3 regions of the Verrucosispora sp. WMMC514 genome follow, and region 3 is predicted to be linked to each of the others. Evidence: riboswitches for the same ligand, from Rfam matches in the RefSeq annotation. Region 3 holds a riboswitch; each other region holds the start of a gene.
The links. Region 3 has a riboswitch for cyclic di-AMP ahead of O7597_RS14135 (hypothetical protein). Riboswitches for the same ligand answer to the same signal wherever they lie in the genome.
Positions count from the first base shown of each region.

Region 1 (7,721 bases), 2.4 Mb from region 3:
ACCACGGCCGAGGGCCACACCCACACCGTCTACGGCCTTTCTCCCCGGATCGCCCGGATCATCCGGCTGGCCGAGACCACCGGCGCGGGAGTCCTCGCCCGCTGCGGCGCCTGGCGACCGCCCCGGGCGCTGCTGCGGGCGCTGCGCCCGAGCATCCGGTGGATGCTCTTCGGGGACCGCTGCGACCCCACGGACATCCGGCTGGTCACCTCGGCCGTCGCCCGCGCCTCGCTGCGGTCGATCGGCGGGTTCCGGGCCTCCATCGGCACCCAGCACCGGCTGGACACGCTCACCGCGCTGGCTCACCTGCCGGCCGCGGCACTGGTCGGTGACCGTGACCGGCTCACCCCGCCGCCGTGCGCGGAGTCGATCGCCGCCGCGCTGCCGGCCACCGACCTGACCGTCTGCCCCGGTGCCGGACACATGCTGATGATGGAGCGGCCCGAGGAGGTGAACGCCGCCCTGGCCGGCGTGTTGCGCCGGGTTCTCGATGATCTCCCGGCCGGACGGCGCGTCTCCGGCTGACCGCCGACGACCTCGGCCAAGGTGCCCCTCCGGCCAGGTCGGACGCGGGGCGTAATCTCGTGCGGTTGGTCGGGCGGCGTCACGAGGAGAGCGAGCGGTGGACCAGAGCACCCTGGATCAGGAGATCGCCGCCGAGCAACGGCATCTCGACCGGGTGTACGCGCGACTGGCCGAGCTGCGCCGATCCGCCGTCCGCGCGGAGCGGGAGGGCTACCGGCTCGCCCGGGTCGGCAACTTCGGTGCGCTCGTCGAGCGGGACGCGATGGTCTTCCACGCCGCGCAGCGACGCCACCTGCTCGACGCCGAGTACGAGGGGCTGGTCTTCGGCCGCCTCGACCTGCGGGACGGGCAGACCCTGTACGTCGGGCGACTCGGTATCCGCGACGAGGACGCCACCACCCTGGTGGTGGACTGGCGGGCCCCGGCCGCCGCCGCCTTCTACCAGGCGACGCCGGCCGAGCCGCTCGGCGTCGTCCGGCGCCGCACGATCCAGTCCAGCCGCGAGCGGGTCACCCGGATCGAGGACGACCTGCTGGACCCGGACGCCGCCCCACCGGACATGCCGGTGGTCGGCGACGGCGCGCTGCTGGCCACCCTGTCCCGGACCACCGGTCGCGGCATGCGGGACATCGTGGCCACCATCCAGCGCGAGCAGGACGAGGCGATCCGCTCCCCCGGCTCGGGAGTCACGATCGTCTCCGGTGGCCCGGGCACCGGCAAGACGGCGGTGGCGCTGCATCGCGCGGCATACCTGCTCTACACCGACCGCAGCCGGTACGCCGGGGGCGGCATCCTGGTGATCGGCCCCTCCTCCGTCTTCGTCGAGTACATCGCCTCGGTGCTGCCGTCGCTTGGTGAGGACACCGCCACCCTGCACTCGCTGGGCACCCTGTTCCCCGGGGTGGTGGCCACCCGCACCGATCCGCCCGAGGTGGCGGCGGTCAAGGGTTCGCTGCGGATGCGCCGGGTGCTGGAACGGGCCGCCCGGGACGCGGTGCCCGACGCCCCGCCCGAGCTGCGCCTGCTGTACCGGGGCACGCTGCTGCGGCTGGAGCGGGCCGAGCTGGACGCCATCCGGGAGCGGGCGCTGCCTCGTGGCGCCCGGCGCAACGAGGTGCGTCGGGCCGGCTTCGACGGCGTGCTCGCCGCGCTCTGGGCGCAGGCCCGCCGGCTGGGCATCGCCGGGTTGCCCGAGCAGCGCGCCTTCGAGGACGAGCTGATCGACCGGACCGATTTCCGCGACTTTCTTAAGGCGTGGTGGCCCCGGCTGCATCCGCGGCACGTGCTCGCCTGGTTGGCCGATCCGCAGCGGTTGCGCCGGTACGGCGCGGGACTGCTCTCGGGTGCCGAGATCCGGCTGCTCGGCTCGGCCTACCGGGGGTTGGCCACGGATGGTCTGACCGTCGCCGACGTCGCGCTGCTGGACGAGCTGGACGCGCTGCTCGGCAAGCCGATGCGCGCTGCCCGCCGGAAGCGGGACCCGTTCCAGTTGGCCGGTGGGGTACGCGAGCTGAGCACGTTCGCCGACCGGCAGCGGGCCGCCCGGCAGGCCGCCCGGGAGCGCCCCGAGGATTACCGCGACTACGCCCACCTGGTGGTCGACGAGTCCCAGGACGTCTCACCGATGCAGTGGCGGATGGTGGGCCGGCGCGGCCGGTTGGCGTCCTGGACGGTGGTGGGCGACCCGGCGCAGACCGCGTGGACGGGGGATCCGCAGGAGTTGGCCCGGGCCCGCGACCAGGCGCTGGGTCGCCGTCGTCGGCACCGTTTCACGCTCACCACGAACTACCGCAACTCGGCCGAGATCTTCGCGGTGGCGGCGGCCGAGATCCGGCGGGCGTACCCCGATCTCGCGCTGCCCACCGCGGTCCGCTCCACCGGGGTCGATCCGGTGCGGCTCGTGGTGCCGGCGCCCGAGTTGGAGACCACCGTCGTGACGGCCGCCAGCGCCCTGCTCGGCGAGGTGGAGGGCACCGTCGGGGTGATCACGCCGGTGCCGCGACGGGACCAGGTCGCGGCCTGGCTGGGAGCCCATGGCGGCGATCGGTTGCAGGTGGTGACCAGCCTGGAGGCCAAGGGCATGGAGTACGACGGGGTGGTGCTGGTCGCCCCGGCGGAGATCCGGGCGGAGCCCGGCGCCGGTGTCCGTACTCTCTACGTCGCGCTGTCCCGGGCCACCCAGCGGTTGACCACCGTCGACCCGACCGGTTGAGTCGCGAGCCGACGCTTGCACTCATAGCGATGTTGGCATAGGTCCGTCCCCGGCCCGCCTGACGACGCAAGGTGTCTGGGTGGGCGCCGGCCATGACCACCACCACGCTGCGGTCTCAAACGCCGCACACCGCCACTCCGGCCGGCTGTGGGCGGCGTTCGCCCTGCTCAGCGCCCTGATGCTGATCGAGGCAGGCACCGCTTTGCGGACCGGTTCGCTGGCCCTGCTCTCCGACGCCGGGCACATGTTCACCGATGTGCTGGGCATCGGCATGGCCCTCGCGGCCGTGGCCGCCACCCGGCGGGCCGACACCGACCCACAACGCACCTTCGGGCTCTACCGGCTGGAGGTGCTCGCGGCCCTGGCCAACGCCGTACTGCTCTCCGGCGTCGCGGTGTACGTGCTGATCGAGGCGGTACGTCGATTCGGGGATCCGCCCGAGGTGCTCGCCGGCCCGGTTCTGGTGGTGGCGGCGCTCGGCCTGCTCGCCAACGTCGCCGCGTTCGCGCTGCTGCGCCCGGGGGCGCGGGAGAGCATCAACCTGCGGGGGGCCTACCTGGAGGTGCTGGCGGACCTGCTGGGCTCGCTGGGCGTGATCGCGGCCGCCCTGCTGATCGCCGTGACCGACTGGTGGTGGGCCGATCCGCTGGTGGCGGTCGCGATCGCCGTGTTCATCCTGCCCCGCACCTGGCGCCTGGGCCGGGCAGCGGTACGCATCCTGGTCCAGGCCGCACCGGAGCACCTGCAGGTCACCGCGGTGCACGACCGGCTGGCCGCGGTACCGGGCGTGGCCGGCGTCCACGACCTGCACGTCTGGACGTTGACCTCCGGAATGGAGGTCGCCTCCGCACACCTGACCGTCAGTCCGGACGCCGATGTCGGCACCGTCCTGGCGGCGGCCCGCTCGGCGCTGCACGAGGACTTCCAGATCGAACACGCGACCCTCCAGGTCGAGCCGCGTACCGACCCCGGGGGTTGCGGGGCGGTGCGGTGGTGACCAGGCCAATCGGAGAAAAGTAGGTTATTGTCCGATTTGCTCTGGTCTACTAGTCAACAACCGAACACCAGCAGTAACAGCAGCTGCACCGGTCACGTGCGCACCGGTAGGCTCTGACCCGGCCACCGCCAGGCGGCACCCACCGGTGCCGGCGGCGGCCGCCGCCTAATCGCCCGCCAGGGCGAACCGGGGAACCACGTTCCTGGGGTGTATCCGCGCCAGCGGTAGGGATCTTCCGTCCCGAACCCGTCAGCTAACCCGGTCGGCGGCTGACGGAAGGACATGTGCATGCCAGCAGTGGCAACGGTAAGACCGGCCGCCCGTACGGCGGCCCTGATCGCCGCCGCGCTCGCCCTCACCCTCGGCGTCGCGCTGGCTCCCTTCTCCCCAGCGACCGCCGCACCGCAGGCGTTGCGCGCGGCGGCACCGGGAGATGTGGACGACGAGGGCGGCACCCCGGCACTACGGGCCCAGTTGGAGGCGGCCAGCAAGGGCTATCTCGACGCCAAGACGGCGCTCGACCGCTCGGTGAAGCGACAGAAGAAGCTGGCCGAGCAGCTCAAGACGACCGAGAGCCAGGTCGCCGAGCGCGGTACCAAGGTCGCCGAGATCGCCGCGCAGGCGTACCGCACCGGACGGCTGGGTGCCGCGTCGGCGCTGCTCAACAGCGGGTCACCGGCCGGTTTCATGGACCGGGCGGCGGCGCTGGACGCGGTGGCCGCCAATGAGGACCGTGCGCTGCGGGAACTCCAGACCGCCCGGGACGAGGTCAGCGCCACCAAGCTGGCCCTGGACGCGGAGATCCAGGAACAGCGCAAGCAGGTGGCCGTGATGGCCAAGCGCAAGGACCAGGCCGAGCGGGCGTTGACCGTGGCCATCGAGCGGGACGAGGCGGCCGAGCGGGCCAGGGCCGCCGAACGGGCCGCCCGGTCACCGTCGCGTAGCGGCGGGTCGAGTCCCACCGCCAAGCCCGCTCCGCGCAACTCCGACGGGTCGTGGCCCTCGGAGTCGTGCAGCGTCAACGACCCCACCCCGGCCAACGGCTGCATCACCCCACGCACCCTGCACGCGCTGAAGCAGGCCAAGTCGGCCGGCTTCACCCGGTACGTCTCCTGCTACCGCTCCGGCGGCTCGGGCGAGCACCCGAAGGGTCGGGCCTGCGACTTCGCGGCCCAGAAGAAGGGCTTCGGCGGGGACGCGACCGGAGGTGACCGGACCTACGGCAACAACCTGGCGGCGTACTTCGTCAACAACGCCGACCGGCTCGCGGTGCTCTACGTGATCTGGTACAGGCAGATCTGGTTGCCCAGCAGCGGCTGGAAGTCGTACAGCGGTGCCCGCGGTGACCCGTCCAGCGACCACACCAACCACGTTCACCTGTCGGTGTACTGACCTCCTCGTCGCGCCGGGTGAACCGCTCTTCACGAGCGGTTCACCCGGCGTTGCGTTTTTCCGTCGGCCGGCCGGGCACCGTCCCTTCGGCGCGCGTCGACGCGTCTCGTTGGATACCGTCGTACCAGTAAGCGGTATTTGTCCGCTAGCGGGAGGAACGCCCATGGACGAGCGAATCGCCAGGCCCGGCGACGGTACGGACCACGGAGTGCGTTCATGAGCGGCCGCGTCATGATCTTCGCGCCGACCCCGCTGCTGACCGTCACCATCGACCAGCCGAGCGACGCACCGGAGCTGCACCTGCACCCGGGCGGGCAGGGGGTGTGGCAGGCCAGGATGGTGCTGTCCCTCGGCGTCGACGTGGTGCTCTGCGCGGCACTCGGGGGCGAGGTCGGGCAGGTGCTGGAGCCGTTGCTGGTCAGCGAGGGGGTCGACCTCAAGGTGGTGGCCCGCGACTCCGGTGGCACCGGCGGGTACGTGCACGACCGTCGCGAAGGTACCCGTCGGGAGGTCGTCGACGTGATCGGCCAACCGTTGAGCCGGCACGAGCTGGACGAGCTGTACAACCTCGCGCTCGGCGAGGGCCTGCGCGCGCCGGTGAGCGTGTTGAGCGGCCCGAACCATCCGTCCCTGGTCCCCGCCGACCTCTACCGGCGTTTTGCCGCCGATCTCGGCGCCAACGGCGGCCGGGTGGTGGTGGACCTCTGCGGCGAGCACCTGACGGCCGTCCTGGAAAGCGGGGTCTTCTTCCTCAAGGTCAGTCACGAGGAGCTGATCGCCGACGGGCGGGCCGAGGGCGACGACGAGGAACAGCTCACCCGCGCGATGTACGACCTGCACGCCTCCGGTGCCGAGAACGTGGTGGTCAGCCGGGCCGACAAGCCCGCGTTGGCACTCGTCGACGGCGAGGTGTTCACGGTGCGGATGCCGCGCCTGGAGGCGGCCGACCCCCGCGGGGCGGGCGACTCGATGACCGCCGGGGTCGCCGCCGTGGTGGCCCGGGGCGGCGATGTGCGCACGGCGATCCGTACCGGCGCGGCGGCCGGCGCACTCAACGTCACCCGGCACGGCCTCGGCACCGGCCGACTCGACTCGATCAACGGCCTCGTCGACCGGGTCCGACTCGAACCGGCGGGCAGCCGTCCGCAGGAGCGGACCACCCCCGACGAGCTGGCGCAACGGGCGGGTGGCCGGTGAGGCTACGGGTCCTGATCACCAACGATGACGGGATCGCCGCGCCGGGCATCCAGGCGCTGGCCCGGGCGGCCGTCGACCGGGGCCTGGACGTGGTGGTGGCCGCCCCGTTGGAGGAGGCCAGCGGCACCAGCGCCGCGATGAGCGCGGTGGAGCAGGACGGGCAGGTGGTGGTCCGCGAGCATCCGCTGCCGGAACTCGACGGCGTGCCGGCGTTCGGCGTCGGTGGCTCACCCGGGTTCATCGCGCTCATCGCCGTACACGGTGCCTTCGGACCGCCGCCGTCGGTGCTGCTGTCAGGAATCAACCGGGGCGCCAACGCGGGGCGCGCGGTGCTGCACTCCGGCACGGTGGGAGCCGCCTTCACCGCCGCCGCGAACGGCTGCCGGGCAATGGCGGTCTCGCTGGACGTGCTCTCGGCCGGTGAGGCGACTGCGGCCAGCGGCGGTGCCGCGGTGGCGGCCGCCGCCCGGGTACGCGACGCCGAACGGAACTGGGCCACCGCCGCCCGGGTCGCTCTGGACCTGCTGCCCCGGCTGACCGCGGCGCCGACGGAGAGCGTCCTGAACGTCAACTCGCCGGATCTACCGCTGGGTCGGCTGCGCGGGGTACGCCGGGCCACCCTGGCCACTTTCGGCCAGGTGCAGATGACCGTCGCCGAGTCCGGACACGGCTTCGTCCGCACGTCGTTGGAAGAGCCGGGCCAGGCGGTACAGCCCGGCACGGACCTGGCCCTGCTCGCCGACGGCTACGCCTCGGTGACCGCGGTGCGGGCGGTCACCGAGGTGGCTGACGTGGATCTGTCCGGCCTCGACGGGGAGTGATCCGCTCCCGTCGGCCAGTCGGGGCGGGTCAGGCCCCGGGGACTGCCTCGGAGGCCGTGGCGGCCCCGGCGTAGTAGGGCTCGGGCGCGCCGAAGAGACCGAGCAGACCGGTCACCCAGAGCTGCCGGTGGACGAACCGGCTCGGCTCGGTGACGATCAGCTTCACTCCGCTGACCTCGGCGGTCTGGAAACCGGCGACCATGGCGCTGATGCCGACCGAGTCGATGAAGGTGACCAGCCGCATGTTGAGCTCGATCCGGGCCGGCCGCCCCTTGGCCAGCACCTCGGCGATGGCCTCTTTCACCTCGTACGCGGTGTCGACGTCGATCTCGCCCCGAGGGGCGATCTCGATGACACCACCGGGCCGAACCGTCTGCAGGATCGACAGGCTCACGCGAGCACCTCCACTCGCCCGTACGACGGGCGCCTCATCAGTACGCGGGCCGCGACCGACAGTATTCCTTCAACCACCTCGGTCGCCACCCCTCGGGATGAGCAATTCACGGACAGGGGCAGGGTAAATCGCCCATATCCGAACTTTATTGGCTTTATCACTTGGCGCTCGGCCACGCCGACG
Region 1 is NZ_CP114906.1:726,934-734,654, forward strand. It holds gene O7597_RS03185 (alpha/beta hydrolase) at 1-525, shown strand, start outside; gene O7597_RS03190 (AAA family ATPase) at 623-2,737, shown strand; gene O7597_RS03195 (cation diffusion facilitator family transporter) at 2,817-3,734, shown strand; cyclic di-AMP (ydaO/yuaA leader) riboswitch at 3,887-4,018, shown strand; gene O7597_RS03200 (hypothetical protein) at 4,023-5,126, shown strand; gene O7597_RS03205 (PfkB family carbohydrate kinase) at 5,343-6,323, shown strand; gene O7597_RS03210 (5'/3'-nucleotidase SurE) at 6,320-7,144, shown strand; gene O7597_RS03215 (STAS domain-containing protein) at 7,173-7,538, opposite strand.
Region 1: it holds a riboswitch for cyclic di-AMP, as region 3 does, so the genes downstream of both, O7597_RS03200 (hypothetical protein) here and O7597_RS14135 (hypothetical protein) in region 3, are expected to answer to the same signal.

Region 2 (7,721 bases), 420 kb from region 3:
CTGATGGACGACCAGGTCATCGTTGGAGGCTCCTTCGGGCAGGTTGCTCAACTGCGGCGCGTCGTTGAGTTCGACGGTCAGACCGGGGCCGGTGAGGGCGGTGAAGCCGGCCTCGGCCCGGTTGGCGTCGGCCCGCTGCTGCTGTTCCCGGATCGGGCCGTTCGAGTTGGCCAGGACGGCCGTCCGGCTCTCCACCTCGCCGCGCAGCGTGGCGGCGCGCTGCTCGTTCGCCGCCACCTGCGCGCGCCGATCCTCGATCAGCTCGGTCAGTTGGGGTCGGCGGTCCTCCCGCAGGGCGGTGCCGCCGGCCGTGGTGGCCGTCGTGGTGAACAGCAGGCCCGCGGCCAGGGCGATCAGCGGCACACCGACCGACCAGAACGGGCGGCGCTGACGTGGCCGCCGAGGCAGCAACCCGGCGACGAGTCGTCGCAGCGCCTTCTGCCACGACGCTGCGCCGGACGTGTACTCCACGGGCCAGTCCCCCTGCTCTTCCGCTCCGACGCTACCCGGTGTGGGGCGCGGCGCCGGTCGTCCTGAGTCCGATTTCCAATGCTGCCCGGTACCGGTCTCACCTCATTCGTGGATCGGACGGGTCTTCCGGACTACGCTAGCTGTCGAACATTATTGGCCATGGACCGTCGCCCTCGCGCCCGGTTGTCAGGCCGGACGAGGTCGTAACCCCTCTGGAGAGCGCCGTGCCCAAGTCTCAGGTCCGCAAGAAGAAGGTGTACACCCCGCCCACGGACGTCCGCCCGACGGCGACGACCGCGGCAACCAACAAGCCCAGCCCGGTGTGGCTGCCGGTTCTGGCGGTGTCGCTGATCGTCTTCGGCATCGGCTGGCTGGTGGTCTACTACCTCTCCGAGCAGGAGTACCCGGTCATGGAGCTGGGGTACTGGAACCTGGCGGTCGGGTTCGGCGCGATGGTCGCCTCCCTGATCGTGCTCTCCCGCTGGCGCTGACCCGCAGCTCGAAGCCGTGACTGCCCGGCACCACCACCGGCGGCCCGCCCGAGCGGCGGTGCCGCCGGCCTCCTAAGGTGTGCGCAGGGCAGCGTGGCCCGGAGTGCGAGATGACTCACGTTACTGCTGGGTAACCTTGCGCGTAGGCTGCACTGCATGACCGAGCGGAGCGAGGTCATCGACCGATCAGGTTGAGGTGCGGCGGCGTTGGGTCGACCGATCGCACCGACGCCCCGGTCGCCGAGCCGCTCGACAGGCAGCAGACCGGGAGGCCAACTCGATGGGCAGCGTCCAGATCGTCACCACGATCCTCGCGGCCGCCATCACCGCCGTTGCGGTGTGGCTTGCGGTACGCGCGGTCTCGAAGATGGTGGCCGTCATCCGGCTGGGTCAGCCCGATCCGACCCGTTCCGGCGACAAGGTCAGCCGCACCAGGACCATGCTGGCCGAGACAGCCGGGCACACCCGGATGCTCCGCTGGAGCGTGGTGGGCGCGGCGCACTGGTTCGTGATGGTCGGCTTCATCGTGCTGTCGCTGCTGGTGCTTGAGGCGTACTTCGAGGTGGTGTCGCCGACCGGCGGGCTGCCGCTCATCGGTTCCTGGACGCTCTACGGGCTGGTCACCGAGTGGATCGGCATTCTGGGCGTGGTCGGCATCGGGGTCCTGATCGCGATCCGGGTGGCGAACCGGCCGAACCGGGCGGGACGCCGGTCGCGGTTCACCGGCTCCACCATGTGGCAGGGCTACTTCGTCGAGGCGGTCGTCCTCGCCGTACTGGTCATGGGTTTTCTGATCCGCGGCTTCAAGGTGGCCACCGACCACTTCGAGTACCCCACCTGGGCCACCCCGCTCAGTCACGCGGTCGGTGCCCTGCTGCCGGGCTGGGAGTCCGGTGTCAGCGTCGCCGCGCTCATCAAGATCTCGATCTCGATGGTCTGGGTCATCGTGATCTCCCTGAACGTGACGATGGGTGTCGCCTGGCACCGTTTCCTCGCCTTCCCCAACATCTTCTTCAAGCGCAAGCCGGGTGCGGCCGGCTCCGGCCTCGGCGCGCTGCGGCCGATGATGAGCGACGGCAAGCCGCTCGACTTCGAGGAGGCCGACCCGGAGAAGGACCAATTCGGCGTCGCCCAGGTCGAGCAGTTCACCTGGAAGGGGCTGCTGGACTTCAGCACCTGTACCGAGTGCGGTCGCTGCCAGTCGCAGTGCCCGGCGTGGAACACCGGAAAGCCGCTGTCGCCGAAGCTGCTGGTGCTCAGTCTGCGTGACCACGCGTACGCCAAGGCGCCCTACCTGCTGGCCGGTGGTGGCAAGGACCTCACCGGTGAGGAGAAGGCCACTGCCGCGCAGCTCGCCCACCTCGACGTGCTGGCTCTCGCCGAGGCGGAGAAGCCGCTGATCGGCGACGCCGAGTCCGGCGGCGTCATCGACCCCGACGTGCTCTGGTCCTGCACCACCTGCGGTGCCTGCGTCGAACAGTGCCCGGTCGACATCGAGCACGTCGACCACATCGTCGACATGCGCCGCTACCAGGTGCTCATCGAGTCCAGCTTCCCCTCCGAGGCCGGCGTGATGCTGCGCAACCTGGAGAACAAGGGCAACCCGTGGGGCGCGCCGCAGAACACCCGGGAGGACTGGACCAAGGGCCTCGACTTCGAGGTGCCCCGGGTCGGCGAGGTCGAGGACTTCGAGTACCTGTTCTGGGTGGGCTGTGCCGGTGCGTTCGAGGACCGGGCGAAGAAGACCACCCGGGCCGTCGCGACCCTGCTCAACGAGGCCGGCGTCTCGTTCGCCATCCTCGGCGAGGGGGAGACCTGCTCCGGTGACCCGGCCCGCCGGATCGGCAACGAGTTCGTCTTCCAGATGCTGGCCCAGCAGAACGTCGAGACCCTGAACGAAGCGTTCGAGGGCCGGGAGAAGGCCAAGCGCAAGATCGTCGCAACGTGCCCGCACTGCTTCAACACCCTGGGCAACGAGTACGGCCAGCTGGGCGGCGAGTTCGAGGTGGTGCACCACACCCAGTTGCTGGCCCACCTGGTCGCCACCGGCAAGCTCACCCCGGTGCAGCCGGTCGACGGCGGCGTCACCTACCACGACCCGTGTTACCTGGGCCGGCACAACCGGGTATTCAGCCCGCCGCGCGAGGTGCTGGGCAGCGCGATCGAGGGTGAGCTGACCGAGATGCCGCGTAACAGCGAGCGCTCCTTCTGTTGCGGTGCGGGTGGTGCCCGCATGTGGATGGAGGAGCGCATCGGTAAGCGGATCAACGTGGACCGGGTCGAGGAGGCCATGTCCACCGGGGCGAGGACGGTCGCCGTCGGTTGTCCGTTCTGTTCGACGATGCTCACCGACGGGGTGAACGGCAAGGGTGCCGGAGAACAGGTCGAGGTCATCGACGTGGCCAGCGTTCTGCTCCGCTCGGTCAAGCCCGAGCAGGTCGGCGGCGCCGAGGAGACCACGCCGGTGGCCGGCTGACCGGCCCGGACGCACCGGGCGGGGCGGCACCCCTATCCAGTGCCGCCCCGCCCGGTTTTGTATTGGCGTACGTGACTATAACGAATCGGCCGACACCCTTAGTGTGCGTACCGTCGCGCAAAGGTGAATGAGCCGTTGGTCGCCTTGATTCCCCACCTACCGTTCCCTAATGTGGGGCACCGACCGCCATGGGTCGTCGGATCCCGCCACTTACCTCTCGCGGGACGCCCGGTGGTCGGTTGCAAAGGAGACGCTGCCGGTGGCAACCATGCCCCTCCATCGTCGTGCGCCGGGACGATCCCGTCCGGGTGGCCTGCGTAGGGCCGCCCGCGGGCTGGTCGTCCTGGTAGCCGCCGCCGCGGTCGGTGCCGGCCTGCTCGCCGCCCCCGCGTACGCCGAGCCCTCGGTCGACGAGATCGAGGCCCAGATCGACAAGCAGTGGCAGAAGCTGGAGCCCACCATCGAGCAGTACAACAAGGTGCGCTCCCAGCTGCGGGTCAACAAGCAGAAGTCGAAGAGCCTGGAGAAGAAGATCCAGCCGCTGGCCCTGGAGACCGAGCTGGCGATGAACCGGGTGGCCGACCTCGCCTCCCGCTACTACATCACCGGCCCGTCCAAGGAGATCGGTGTCGTCCTGCTCAACTCGAAGCCGAACGAGCTCGGCGAGCAGATGGCCTTCCTCGACCGGCTCGCCTCGCAGGAGCGCCGCGAGCTCGAAGGCGTCATGAAGATCCGCAAGAAGTACGACGACCAGAAGGCCAAGCTCGACGCCCTGATCGCCGACCAGGAGGCGAAGCAGAAGCAGCTGGCGGCGAAGAAGAAGCAGATCGACGCCGAGATCAAGCGGCTGGAGAGGTCGCTGCCGGTGACCACGGTGAAGACCACCAACTGCCCGACCATCAACGGTGTGGTCAGCGACGCCGCCCGCACGGCCATCCGGACCGCGTGCGCCCAGGTCGGCAAGCCGTACGTCTGGGGCGCCACCGGCCCGAACTCGTTCGACTGCTCGGGTCTGACCCAGTACGCGTACAAGGCCGCGGGCATCTACCTCACCCACTTCACCGGTGCCCAGTGGAACGAGGGCAAGGCCGTCTCCCGCGCCGACGCCCGTCCCGGCGATCTGGTCTTCTTCCGCAGCGACGTGAGTCACGTCGGGTTGTACCTGGGCAACAACCAGATGGTGCACGCGGCTCGCGCCGGCAAGCCGGTGAACGTCTCGCCCATCACGACCATGCCGGTCGCCGGTTTCCGCCGACCCGGCTGAGCCGCCACCGCGTCCGCTGAGCGGTCGCGCAGGAACGCCCGAGGGCCCCCGGTCAAGTCGACGGGGGCCCTCGCCACTGTCGGATGTAAGCACCCACAGTGACGGTGTGGATCTGTTGCGTATCGACGCCGATCGTCCCTACGCTGGGCAATCGTCGGCCGCTGGCAGGTCCGCCCAGCCCGGGCGGTAACGGTCCGACACCGCCGAATCGCTCGTCAGCGAGCCGGGGAACCAGGTACCCGGGGTGAATCCGTGCCGGTCACGGTAGGGCGCCCCTTCCCGCCCGAACCCGTCAGCTAACCCGGTAGGCGGTAGCGGAAGAAGGAGTGCTGAGCCCGGTGGCAGACCATGCCCCGCGGCCACCGTCATCGCCGCCGGCAATGCCCGGCCGATCGACGGACTCGCCGCGTTCCAGCTGGTACCGCTGCATCATCGCTGGCCTGGCCGCGACCGCCGTGATGCTGGTCGGCGGCGCGACGGAGGCCCGGGCCGAGCCCACGGTCGCCGACATCGAGCGCCAGATCGACGAGGACTGGAATCGGCTCGAACCCGTCATCGAGCAGCACAACGCGACCCGGCAGGACCTGGCCGGCAAGCGGCGGGAGGCGGACGCGCTGGCCGCCAGGATGGCACCGCTGCAACGCCAGGTGGCCGAGGCCATGGACCGGGTCGGCAAGCTCGCTGCCCGCGCGTACAAGGGCGAACAGGTCCGCTTCGTCAACACGCTGCTCGGTAGCCGGTCGCCGGGCGAGGTGGTCGAGCAGCTCGGCCTGCTCGACCGGTACGCCCGCGTGCAGCAGCAGGACGTGCGGCACGCGAGTGACCTGCGCGACGAACTCGCCGAGACCAAGGCCGGCCTGGACCGCACGATCGGCGAGCTGACCCGCACCGAGGCCGATCTCGCCGAGCGGCGGCGACAGATCGACGCCGAGATCGACAGGTTGCAGCGGCTCCGGCTGCGGGCGTACGGGAAGGGTGATGGTGGCCCGCTACGGCCGGCGCCCTGCCCGGCCAGCTACCCGGGCGGAGCGGCCGGCGAGGCGGTCACCTTCGCCTGCGCCCAGATCGGCAAGCCGTACTCCTGGGGCGCCGAGGGGCCCGACGCGTACGACTGTTCCGGGCTGACGTTGGCCGCCTGGTCGCGGGCCGGTGTCGCACTGCCGCACAACGCGGCGCGGCAGCGTCGGGTCACCAAGTCGGTAAGCCGTGGCGCGCTGCGCCCCGGCGACCTGGTCTTCTACTACCGGGACCTGCACCATGTCGGGATGTACGTCGGCGGCGGCTGGGTGGTGCACGCCTCCCGGGCGGGTCAACCGGTCAAGATGAAGCGGCTGGACAGCAGCCCGGTGCACAGTTTCGGCCGGCCCGGCTGAGGATCGCCGGTGTCAGCGGGTGGGCCACGTGCGCCAGCTCTGCCAGGCACGACTGGGCGTCGGGCCGCGCTGACCCTGGTAGCGGGAACCGTAGACGGCCGAGCCGTACGGGTGCTCGGCCGGTGAGGAGAGCCGGAAGATGCAGAGCTGCCCGATCTTCATCCCGGGCCAGAGGGTGATCGGCAGGTTTGCCACGTTGGACAGTTCCAAGGTGACGTGACCGGAGAAGCCGGGGTCGATGAAGCCGGCGGTGGAGTGGGTGAGCAGGCCGAGTCGTCCCAGGCTGGACTTGCCTTCGAGGCGGCCGGCGAGCTGGTCGCCCAGCGAGATGACCTCGAGCGTGGAGGCGAGTACGAACTCGCCCGGGTGCAGCACGAACGCCTGGCCGTCGGGCACCTCGACGGCCGAGGTGAGGTCGTCCTGCCGGGTGGCCGGGTCGATGTGGGTGTAGAGGTGGTTGTTGAAGACCCGGAAGAGTTTGTCCAGACGTACGTCGATGCTGGAGGGCTGCACCAGGGTGGGCTCGAACGGTTCGAGCGCCAGGGTGCCCGCCTTGATCTCGGAGACCAGGTCGCGGTCGGAGAGCAGCATCGCCACACCATAGCTGCCGGTATGCGACACGCGTGTCGGACTACCCGCTTCGAACGTGTGTTCGATAGGATGTCGGCATGGCTTCCTGGTCCGAATTCGCCGCTGACGAGCCTCGACTCGCCAACGGGATCCGCCTTCTCATGCAGCAGTACGGCCCGGGCTTCGGCTACCTGGCCACGGTCCGCGCCGACGGCGGACCCCGGGTGCACCCGGTCTCCCCGGTGATCACCGATGACGGTCTCTACTGCTTCGTCATCGACTCACCGAAGCGGCGCGACCTGGAACGCGACGGTCGTTACGCGCTGCACTCGTTCCCGCCGGAGGAGAGCGACGACGAGGCGTACGTGGCCGGGCGGGCCCGGCCCGTCACCGACGACGCCACCGTCGCCCGGCTGGCGTTCGCGGCGCGGGCCGCCCCGCACGCCGACTGGCGCCTGTTCGAGTTCACCGTCGACGTGGCGATGTTGGCCCGACGGGAGCAGTCGGTGGCTGGGCCGAGCGAGCTGGCGTCGCATCCGGCGGTCCAGGTCTGGCTCGACCCGGCGGGCGCCACACCCCAGGCCACGCGCCCGGTGCCGGCCCACTCCGGGCGGCATCACCGCCGCGCCGCCTGACCCACACGCACAGGTGCCGGCCCCGTCCGACGGAGCCGGCACCCGCGGTACGCGGTGCGACGCTCGCGCTACGCCGCGCGGTAGGAGTTCCAGGCGTTGATCATGCGGGTGGCCTGGCCCGAGGTGAACTGGTACATGCAGCCGTCGTACGAGTAGTCCATGAAGTTCGTGATCGGGTCGAGGCCCGAGCTTGAGCAGGTGTCCCGGCCGGTCGGGCAGCCGCTGGCCGGCGAGGCCTCGGCCGGGGTGTCCGACACCTGGTCACCGCTGCCCGAGCAGCCGCCCTGGAAGGTGTGGTAGAGGTTCAGCCAGTGGCCGACCTCGTGGGTGCCGGTGTCACCCTGGTTGTAGTTGGTGGCGGTGCCACCGGGCAGTGACTCGCTGAGCACCACCACGCCATCCATCACGTTCAGGTTGCGCTGCGGGAAGGTCGCCCAGCCG
Region 2 is NZ_CP114906.1:2,695,777-2,703,497, forward strand. It holds gene O7597_RS12030 (DUF881 domain-containing protein) at 1-471, opposite strand, end outside; gene O7597_RS12035 (cell division protein CrgA) at 696-962, shown strand; gene O7597_RS12040 ((Fe-S)-binding protein) at 1,243-3,438, shown strand; gene O7597_RS12045 (C40 family peptidase) at 3,692-4,702, shown strand; cyclic di-AMP (ydaO/yuaA leader) riboswitch at 4,894-5,028, shown strand; gene O7597_RS12050 (NlpC/P60 family protein) at 5,083-6,075, shown strand; gene dcd (dCTP deaminase) at 6,088-6,666, opposite strand; gene O7597_RS12060 (pyridoxamine 5'-phosphate oxidase family protein) at 6,744-7,280, shown strand; gene O7597_RS12065 (zinc metalloprotease) at 7,349-7,721, opposite strand, start outside.
Region 2: it holds a riboswitch for cyclic di-AMP, as region 3 does, so the genes downstream of both, O7597_RS12050 (NlpC/P60 family protein) here and O7597_RS14135 (hypothetical protein) in region 3, are expected to answer to the same signal.

Region 3 (7,721 bases):
GGCGATGATCAGCACTGCCACGGCGGCGGTGAACGCGGCGGCCGGTCCGGCACCGGCGCCCAGCCACCAGCCGAGTGTGCCGGCGGCCAGCGCGATCACGATCGGCACGAAGACCCCGGAGATGCGGTCGGCGAGCCGCTGGGCGGCGGCCTTGCCGCTCTGCGCCTGCTCGACCAGGCGGGCCATCTGGGCGAGCTGGGTGTCGGCACCGACCCGGGTCGCGGTGACCACCAGTCGCCCACCGGCGTTGACGCAGCCGCCGATCACCGCGTCACCCGTTGCCACCTCGACCGGTACCGACTCGCCGGTGACCAGGCTGGCGTCGACCGCCGAGGAACCCTCCTCCACCGTCCCGTCGGTGGCGATCTTCTCGCCGGGCCGCACCACGAAGCGGTCGCCCACCACGAGCTGGTCCACCGGTATCCGGGTCTGCACGCCGTCACGGAGCACGGACACGTCCCGGGCGCCCAGTTCCAGCAGCGCCCGCAGAGCCGCCCCGGCGGTTCGCTTCGCCCGCGCCTCGAAGTAACGGCCGGCGAGGATGAAGGTGGTCACCCCGGCGGCGGCCTCCAGATAGATGTTGCCGGAGCCGTCGGTGCGGCCGATGTCGAAACTGAACGGATGGGTCATTCCCGGGGTGCCGGCGGTGCCGAGGAACAGCGCCCACACCGACCAGCCCAGGGCGGCCAGCGTGCCCAGCGACACCAGGGTGTCCATGGTCGCGGCGCCGTGCCGCAGGTTGACCAGCGCGGCCCGGTGGAAGGGCAGCCCGCCGTAGACCACCACCGGGGCGGCCAGGGTCAGCGACAGCCACTGCCAGTAGGTGAACTGCCAGGCCGGCACCATGGCCAACACGATCACCGGGACGCTCAGCGCCACCGAGACCCACAACCGGGTACGCAGGGCGGGCAGCGGGTCCACCGGTTCGGCGGCTGCCGGCCCGGCCGGGGTGGGCGGTGGCGGCAGGCTGGCCTGGTAGCCGGTCTTCTCGACCGTGGCGACCAGGTCGTCCGGGGTGACCGGGTCGGCGTAGGAGACCGTCGCCTTCTCGGTGGCGTAGTTGACGGTGGCCTGCACGCCGTCCATCCGGTTGAGCTTCTTCTCGATCCGGGCGGCGCAGGACGCGCAGGTCATCCCGCCGATGGCCAGCTCGATCAGGTGCGGCGCGGCGGTCAGGGGTCGGCTCGTGCTCATGGTTGGTCCCGTCAGTCGTGCCCGTGCCCGGGGCTGCCGTGCCCGTCCTCGGGTCCGGGGGTCGCGAGCCCGTCGGTCGGCGCGGCGGCACCGCCCGGGTCACCGACCCGCACCGTGAACTCGGCGGTACGCACCACGCCTCGGTGCCGGAAGTCGAGGTAGAGCCGGTACGTGCCGGCCGAGGGGAACTCGGTGGCGAAGCTGACCTGCGGTCCGGGGGCGGTCCGCCCGTCGCCCGGGGCACCCTCGGGGTGTACGTGCAGGTAGGCGAGGTCGCCCCGGCGCAGCGCGACCAGGTGACCGTACGCGCCGAGGTACGGCTCCAGATCGGTCACCGGCGCGCCGTCGCGGTTGACGGTCAACGTCAGCGTGGTGGAGTGCCCGGGCCGTGGGGTGCCGGCCAGGGTGACCGTGTAACCGTCGACGGTGGCGCTGCTCGCCGGAGCGGGCAGCTCTCGCTCGGTCAGCGCGCCGGGGACGGTCACGTCGACGCCGAGCGTCATGGGGTCACCGCCGGTCGGGGTGAAGTCCGCGAAGGCCCGCCACACCCCCGGGGAGTCCAGCGGCGAGGCGATCCGCCAGGTGCCGTCGGCGGCCAGCTCCGGATGGACGTGCCGGAAGCCGGACAGGTCGCGGCGGGCCACGATGAGGTGCATCCGTTCGTCGTGGCTGACGTCGTATCCGGTCACGGGGCGGCCGTCGGGGCCGGTGATCCGGAACGCGAATTCACCCGGCGGCGCGTCGACCGGCACCAGGGAGTAGCCGCGGTCTGAGACGAGCAGGCCGCCGGGCAGCTGCCCGGCCTCCCCTTCACCGTGCCCGACCGGCCCCGCCGCTCGGCCGGTGTCGCCCTCGGCGCGGACGTCACCCCCGTGACCGGCGCCCGCACTGTCGTGGTCGGCGGCGAGCACGTTCACCGGGCCGGTCAGCTGCCCCACCCCGTACGCCGCGCCGAAGACCGCCGCCAGGCCGAGCACGAAACCGCTCAGCCTCGTCGCCGTGTTCATGCTCGACTCCTCGGTTTCCGCCTGCCGGCCGGCTCAGGCGCCGACCAGCTCGTATCCGGCCTCGTCCACCGCGGCACGCACCGCGTCACCGGAGAGCGGTTGGTCACTGGTGACGGTCACCTGACCGGTGGCCAGGTCCACCTGGACGTCGCTGACTCCCTCGATCGCACCGATCTCGGTGCTGACCGCGTTGACGCAGTGCCCGCAGGTCATGCCCTGCACCTGGTACGTCGTGCTGACCATGCGACTCTCCTCACCAGCTCGCCAGGGTGGCCGAGCACCACCCGATACCCGTAGGGGGTATCTACGACATCGACCGTACCATACCCCCTGGGGGTAGGCTATCCTTGTCGGCATGAGCACACCCGCGCCGATCCGTGGTTACACCGCCAGCAAGGACCAACTCCTGGCCCGGCTGCGCCGCGTGGAGGGCCAGGTGCGCGGCATCGAGAAGATGGTCGACGACGATCGCTACTGCATCGACGTGCTCACCCAGATCTCCGCCATCCAGGCCGCGCTGGACAAGGTCGCCCTCGGTCTGCTCGACGGGCACGCCCGGCACTGCATGCACGAAGGTGCCGCCGAGGGACGCGCCGACGAGATGGCGACCGAGATGATGGCCGCCGTGGGCCGGCTCATGAAGCGCGGCTGATCCGACCCGCCGACATACCCTCGCGAACGGCGTCGCGAGTTCGGGCTGGTTACCATTCGCACACGATGGCCAGCCGAAATCCGTGCCGCGCGGCCCGAGGTCGCCGGCGGGCACCCGCCCCTGCCGCCGTCGCGAACCCCTCCACAGCTCACGGTACGCAGCCGCCCCGCCACCTTCCGGCCATTCGGGCTGCCCTTCGACACGGTCGTCCGGCGGCACTGAACCGTCTCGCCCATCGACACGTACTCAGCCCTGAAATCGTTGGGAGACACTGAATGGGCGCCGACCACACCCGTTCCGCTCCGCCCACCCCGCCCCGGGTGCGGCGGATCCTCGTCGTGACGGTGGTCCCCCTCTTCCTCGCCACCCTGGTCGCCGCGATCGTGCTCTGGCCCCGGGACGCCCCGCGTCCCGAGGCCACCGACGACGCCCCCCGCTACCACGGCACGGTCACCCGGGTGGTGAGCGAGCCCTGCCCGCCCAACCCGGTGGTGCCCGAGGGCACCCCGACGACCGCGGCGGGCCCCTGCGGCACGGTCACCGTGCGAGTGCAGACCGGCCCGGACGCCGGACAGGACGTGCAGACGCCCATCCCGGCCGGGCCGGGGGCACCCCGCGTCGACGTCGGCGACGACATCATCCTGGTCTCGCTCGTCGACCCGGAGGATCCGTCGGTCAGCACCTACAACATCGCCGAACACCAGCGCGGCAAGCCGCTGGTGTGGCTGGCCGTGCTCTTCGCCGCCGCCATCGTCGCCTTCGGGCGGCTACGGGGCCTGGCGGCGCTGGGCGGCCTGGCGGCCAGCTTCGCGATCCTGCTGACCTTCGTGCTGCCCGGCATCAGCGCCGGCCAGCCGCCGCTCGCGGTCGCCATCGTCGGCGCCTCGTTGATCATGTTCGTGGTGCTGTACCTGACCCACGGCATCTCCGCGCAGACCTCGGTGGCCGTGCTCGGCACGCTCGCCAGTCTGGTCCTCACCGGGCTGCTCGGGCTGGCCGCCACCGGGGCCACCCACCTGACCGGATTCGGCAGCGAGGACGCCACCACCCTGTCCATGTTCCGGGGGGATGTCGACCTGCACGGCCTGCTGCTGGCCGGCATCATCATCGGCTCGCTGGGCGTGCTCGACGACGTCACGGTCACCCAGGCCGCCGCGGTCAACGAGCTACGCCACGCCAACCCGAACCTCTCCCGCCGGGAGCTGTACCGCTCGGCCACCCGGGTCGGCCGAGCCCACATCGCGTCGGTGGTGAACACCATCGTGCTGGCGTACGCCGGCGCCTCGCTGCCACTGCTGCTCCTGCTGACCGCGGACTCCCGCGCGTTGGGCCAGATCGTGACCAGCGAGTTCCTCACCACGGAGATCGTCCGGAGCGTGGTGGCCACGCTCGGGCTGATCGCCGCGGTGCCGCTGACCACGGCGCTGGCGGCGGTCGTCACCACCGCCGGACGCGGCGAGGCTGGTGCCCGCACCGGCGAACCCACCCCCCTGGTCCCCCGGCCGGCGACGGACCGGGCCGAGGCGCTCCGCGCCCTGAGCACCCCACCCACCCGAAACACGTCCCCCGCCACCCCCTCGGGGTGGCCCGACCCGGACAGGAGCACGGACACCACATGGTGACACTCCTCAACGTGACCGCCCCTGCCGATGCGGCTCGAAACCGTGTCGCTGGTCACTCAAAGCGATTACGAAATGACGCATCTAGTCGGGTTCGGGGCGTAGAAGCACAGATGGACTGTCGGGTAACCTCACTGCCGGTCACCGCCGAAGGCGCGCAGCGGCGCCTGCGGTGCCACCGCCCAATCGCCCTCAGGCGAGCCGGGGACCCAGGTAGGTGGGGTGAATCCGCGAAAGCGGTAGGGGCCACTTCCGTCCCGAACCCGTCAGCTAACCCGGTCGGCGGTCGATGGAAGGGAAAACAGTGACGGCACCCCTACGCCGCTGGTTGACACCCGTGGTGGCCGTGTTCGCCGCGTTCGCCGTGTTCGCCGGCCCGATGCCGGCCACGGCCGCACCGAACGACCCCAAACCGGCGGAGCACGACGACGACCCGCCGATGCTCAACGATCTGATCGAGGCGACCACCCGGGACTACTCAAAGGCCAAGGCCAAGCTGGAGAAGTCCAAGAAACGCCAGCTCCAGCTGGCGGTCGAGGTCCGTGCCGCGCAGGCCGACCTGGACGCGCTCGCTCCGCAGGTCGCCGAGATCGCCACCCAGTCCTACCGGACCGGCCGGGTCGGCGCGATCGCCATGTTGTTGCAGAGCGGCGCACCGGACTCGTTCATCAACCGGGCCTCGGCACTCGACGAGCTGAACCTGGTGAACGACAAGAAGCTGGGCGAGGTCAACGCGATAAAGCTCCGCGCCGAGCAGGCCAAGCTCGCGCTCGACGCCGAGGTGCGCGAGCAGAAGAAGCTGACCAACGACATGGCGCGCAAGAAGAGCGAGGCGGAGAAGTCCCTCCGGCTGGTCGGCGGTGTCGGCCTGACCGGCGGACTGGTGGACGCCACCTCGCCGGTGGCCCGGATCGGGCCGAACCGGTCCTCGGACGGCGGGTGGAAGCCCGAGTCGTGCAGCCAGAACGACCCCACCACGTCGGGCTGCATCACGCCCCGGACGCTGCACATGTACAAGGAGGTCAAGCGGGCCGGGTTCAACCGGTTCGTCGGCTGCTTCCGACCGGGTGACAAGTTCGAGCACCCCAAGGGTCGGGCCTGTGACTGGTCGTTGCAGAACAGCGGCTTCAGCCCGTGGCACAACAACGACACCCGGATCTACGGCAACAACCTGGCGGCCTTCCTGGTCCGCAACGCCGACCGGCTGGGCGTCTACTACGTGATCTGGAACCGCCAGATCTGGTTCGCGGCGACGGAACGCTGGAGTTCCTACAGCGGCCCGTCCAACCACACCGACCACGTGCACGTGTCACTGCTCTGACCCCCCACGCGACGCACCGAGGGCCGTCCCGCCGACCGTGGCGGGACGGCCCTCGTCGTTCCGGACGTCGTCGGTCGCGGATCAGGGCGTGGTCGCCATCACGCCGGCCAGTTCGGCGGGTTCCGCGGCGACCGCCCGCACCTCACCGGCGGCCAGCCGGTACGACATGCCGACCACCGCGCACCGCCCGGCAGCCACCTCCGCCGCGAGGGTCGCCGAGGAGTCCAGCATCGTCTCGACGGTTCGCGCGATGTGGATGTCCACGATCTCGTCCAGCTCGTGCACCCCGGCGTCCTGCGCTCGGCGCAGGCTCGGCACCACCGCGTCGACCACGGCGCCCAAGTGCCCGGGGGGCGTGGTGTCGGTGGCCAATGCGTCGCGGGCCGCCTGGACGGCGCCGCACGAGTCGTGGCCCAGCACCACCACCAGCGGCGTACCCAGCACGGCCACCGCGTACTCCACGCTGCCCAGCACCTCCGGCCCGACGGTGTGCCCGGCGGTGCGGACCACGAAGAGGTCGCCCAGCCCGCGATCGAAGATGATCTCGGCGGCGAGCCGGGAGTCGGAGCAGCCGACGATCACCGCGAAGGGATGCTGCCCGGTCGCGACGGCAGCCCGACGCCCGGCGTCCTGATTGGGATGCCGCAGCGCGTCGGTGACGAATCGGCGGTTGCCGGCGAGCAGTTCGGCGAGGGCGCCCTGCGGGGCACCGGCATGATCCGCGCCGAGCGCCTCGCGGTCCGGACCGGGTTGCGTACCGGGCGTTCCGGGTCGACTCATCCAGCTGCACCTCATCTCTGGGAGGAATGCCTGGTCATCCCGGCCGGCGCTGGTCACGGGCTGCCATCACGGTCACACGCGGCATAACGCACGTCAAGCTATACGTGATATGTGTTTCATGCATCAGTCGACGCTTGCGCTCGGCCGGGCCGGTATCGGCGACGGCGCGAGCCGAGGTAGCCGAACGGCAGGTCATACGATGGCGGACATGGCGAGCACTGACGCACGGGAAAACGCGCGGAACTGGACGTTTCTCACGAACCACGCGCACGTCCTGCTCGCCATCGCCCGTAACCCCACCGCCCGGCTACGGGACGTCGCGACCGAGGTCGGCGTCACGGAGCGTGCCGCCCAGGCGATCGTCGCCGACCTGGAGGCCGGCGGCTACCTGCACCGCACCCGGGTGGGTCGGCGCAACGAGTACACCCTGAACCCCGCCGGACGGTTCCGGCACCCGGCGGAGGCCGACCACGAGGTCGGCGACCTGCTGGCCCTCTTCACCAAGGAGCAGGTCACCGGCACCGCCGAGGGGTGAGTCGACGGACCTCCTGATCGGACGACGTGGCGCGCTTCACCCACCCCGGACGAACGCGGCGCTGCGATCCCGCCGAAGGCGGGATAGGTTGGGTTCCGTGCCGTCTCCCGCGTTCGCCCGTCCACTGTGGCCGGCGACGCTGCGCGCACTGCGCGAGCTGACCCGACTGGCGCTGGCGTCGCTGGTGCTCGCCGTCGGTCTCGGCGGGGCCGTCGCGGCCGATCCGCCGGCCCGGTCCACCGCCGTGTCACCACCGACCGCCACCGTCGCCCTCGGCTCGCCGTCCACCGCGGTGCCGGCCGTCCGGCCCGCCGTCGAGCCCGCGCGGGCGGTCGACGCCGGCCAGTGGGGCGAGCCGACCACCAGTGCGCCGGCCCGGCCCGCAGGCACCGACGGCACATCGGCCGGGGCTGCCCAGGTCGACCACCGCGTCGCCCCGGTGCCCGCCGTCCGCGCGGGCGAGCCGACCCGGCGCGGCCCACCCGTCGGCTGACCGACGGCGGTCCGGCCGACCGATCGAGTCAGGTGACGCCGCCGCGCTGGCACGGACGCCAGGCGGACCAAGGCGGCCAGCCGACTCGCCGCGTCACTGCCACGGTGATCCCGGGACCAT
Region 3 is NZ_CP114906.1:3,120,210-3,127,930, reverse strand. It holds gene O7597_RS14160 (heavy metal translocating P-type ATPase) at 1-1,194, opposite strand, end outside; gene O7597_RS14155 (hypothetical protein) at 1,206-2,201, opposite strand; gene O7597_RS14150 (copper ion binding protein) at 2,235-2,444, opposite strand; gene O7597_RS14145 (metal-sensitive transcriptional regulator) at 2,557-2,853, shown strand; gene O7597_RS14140 (YibE/F family protein) at 3,129-4,475, shown strand; cyclic di-AMP (ydaO/yuaA leader) riboswitch at 4,642-4,773, shown strand; gene O7597_RS14135 (hypothetical protein) at 4,777-5,793, shown strand; gene O7597_RS14130 (carbonic anhydrase) at 5,875-6,573, opposite strand; gene O7597_RS14125 (helix-turn-helix domain-containing protein) at 6,773-7,108, shown strand; gene O7597_RS14120 (hypothetical protein) at 7,206-7,601, shown strand.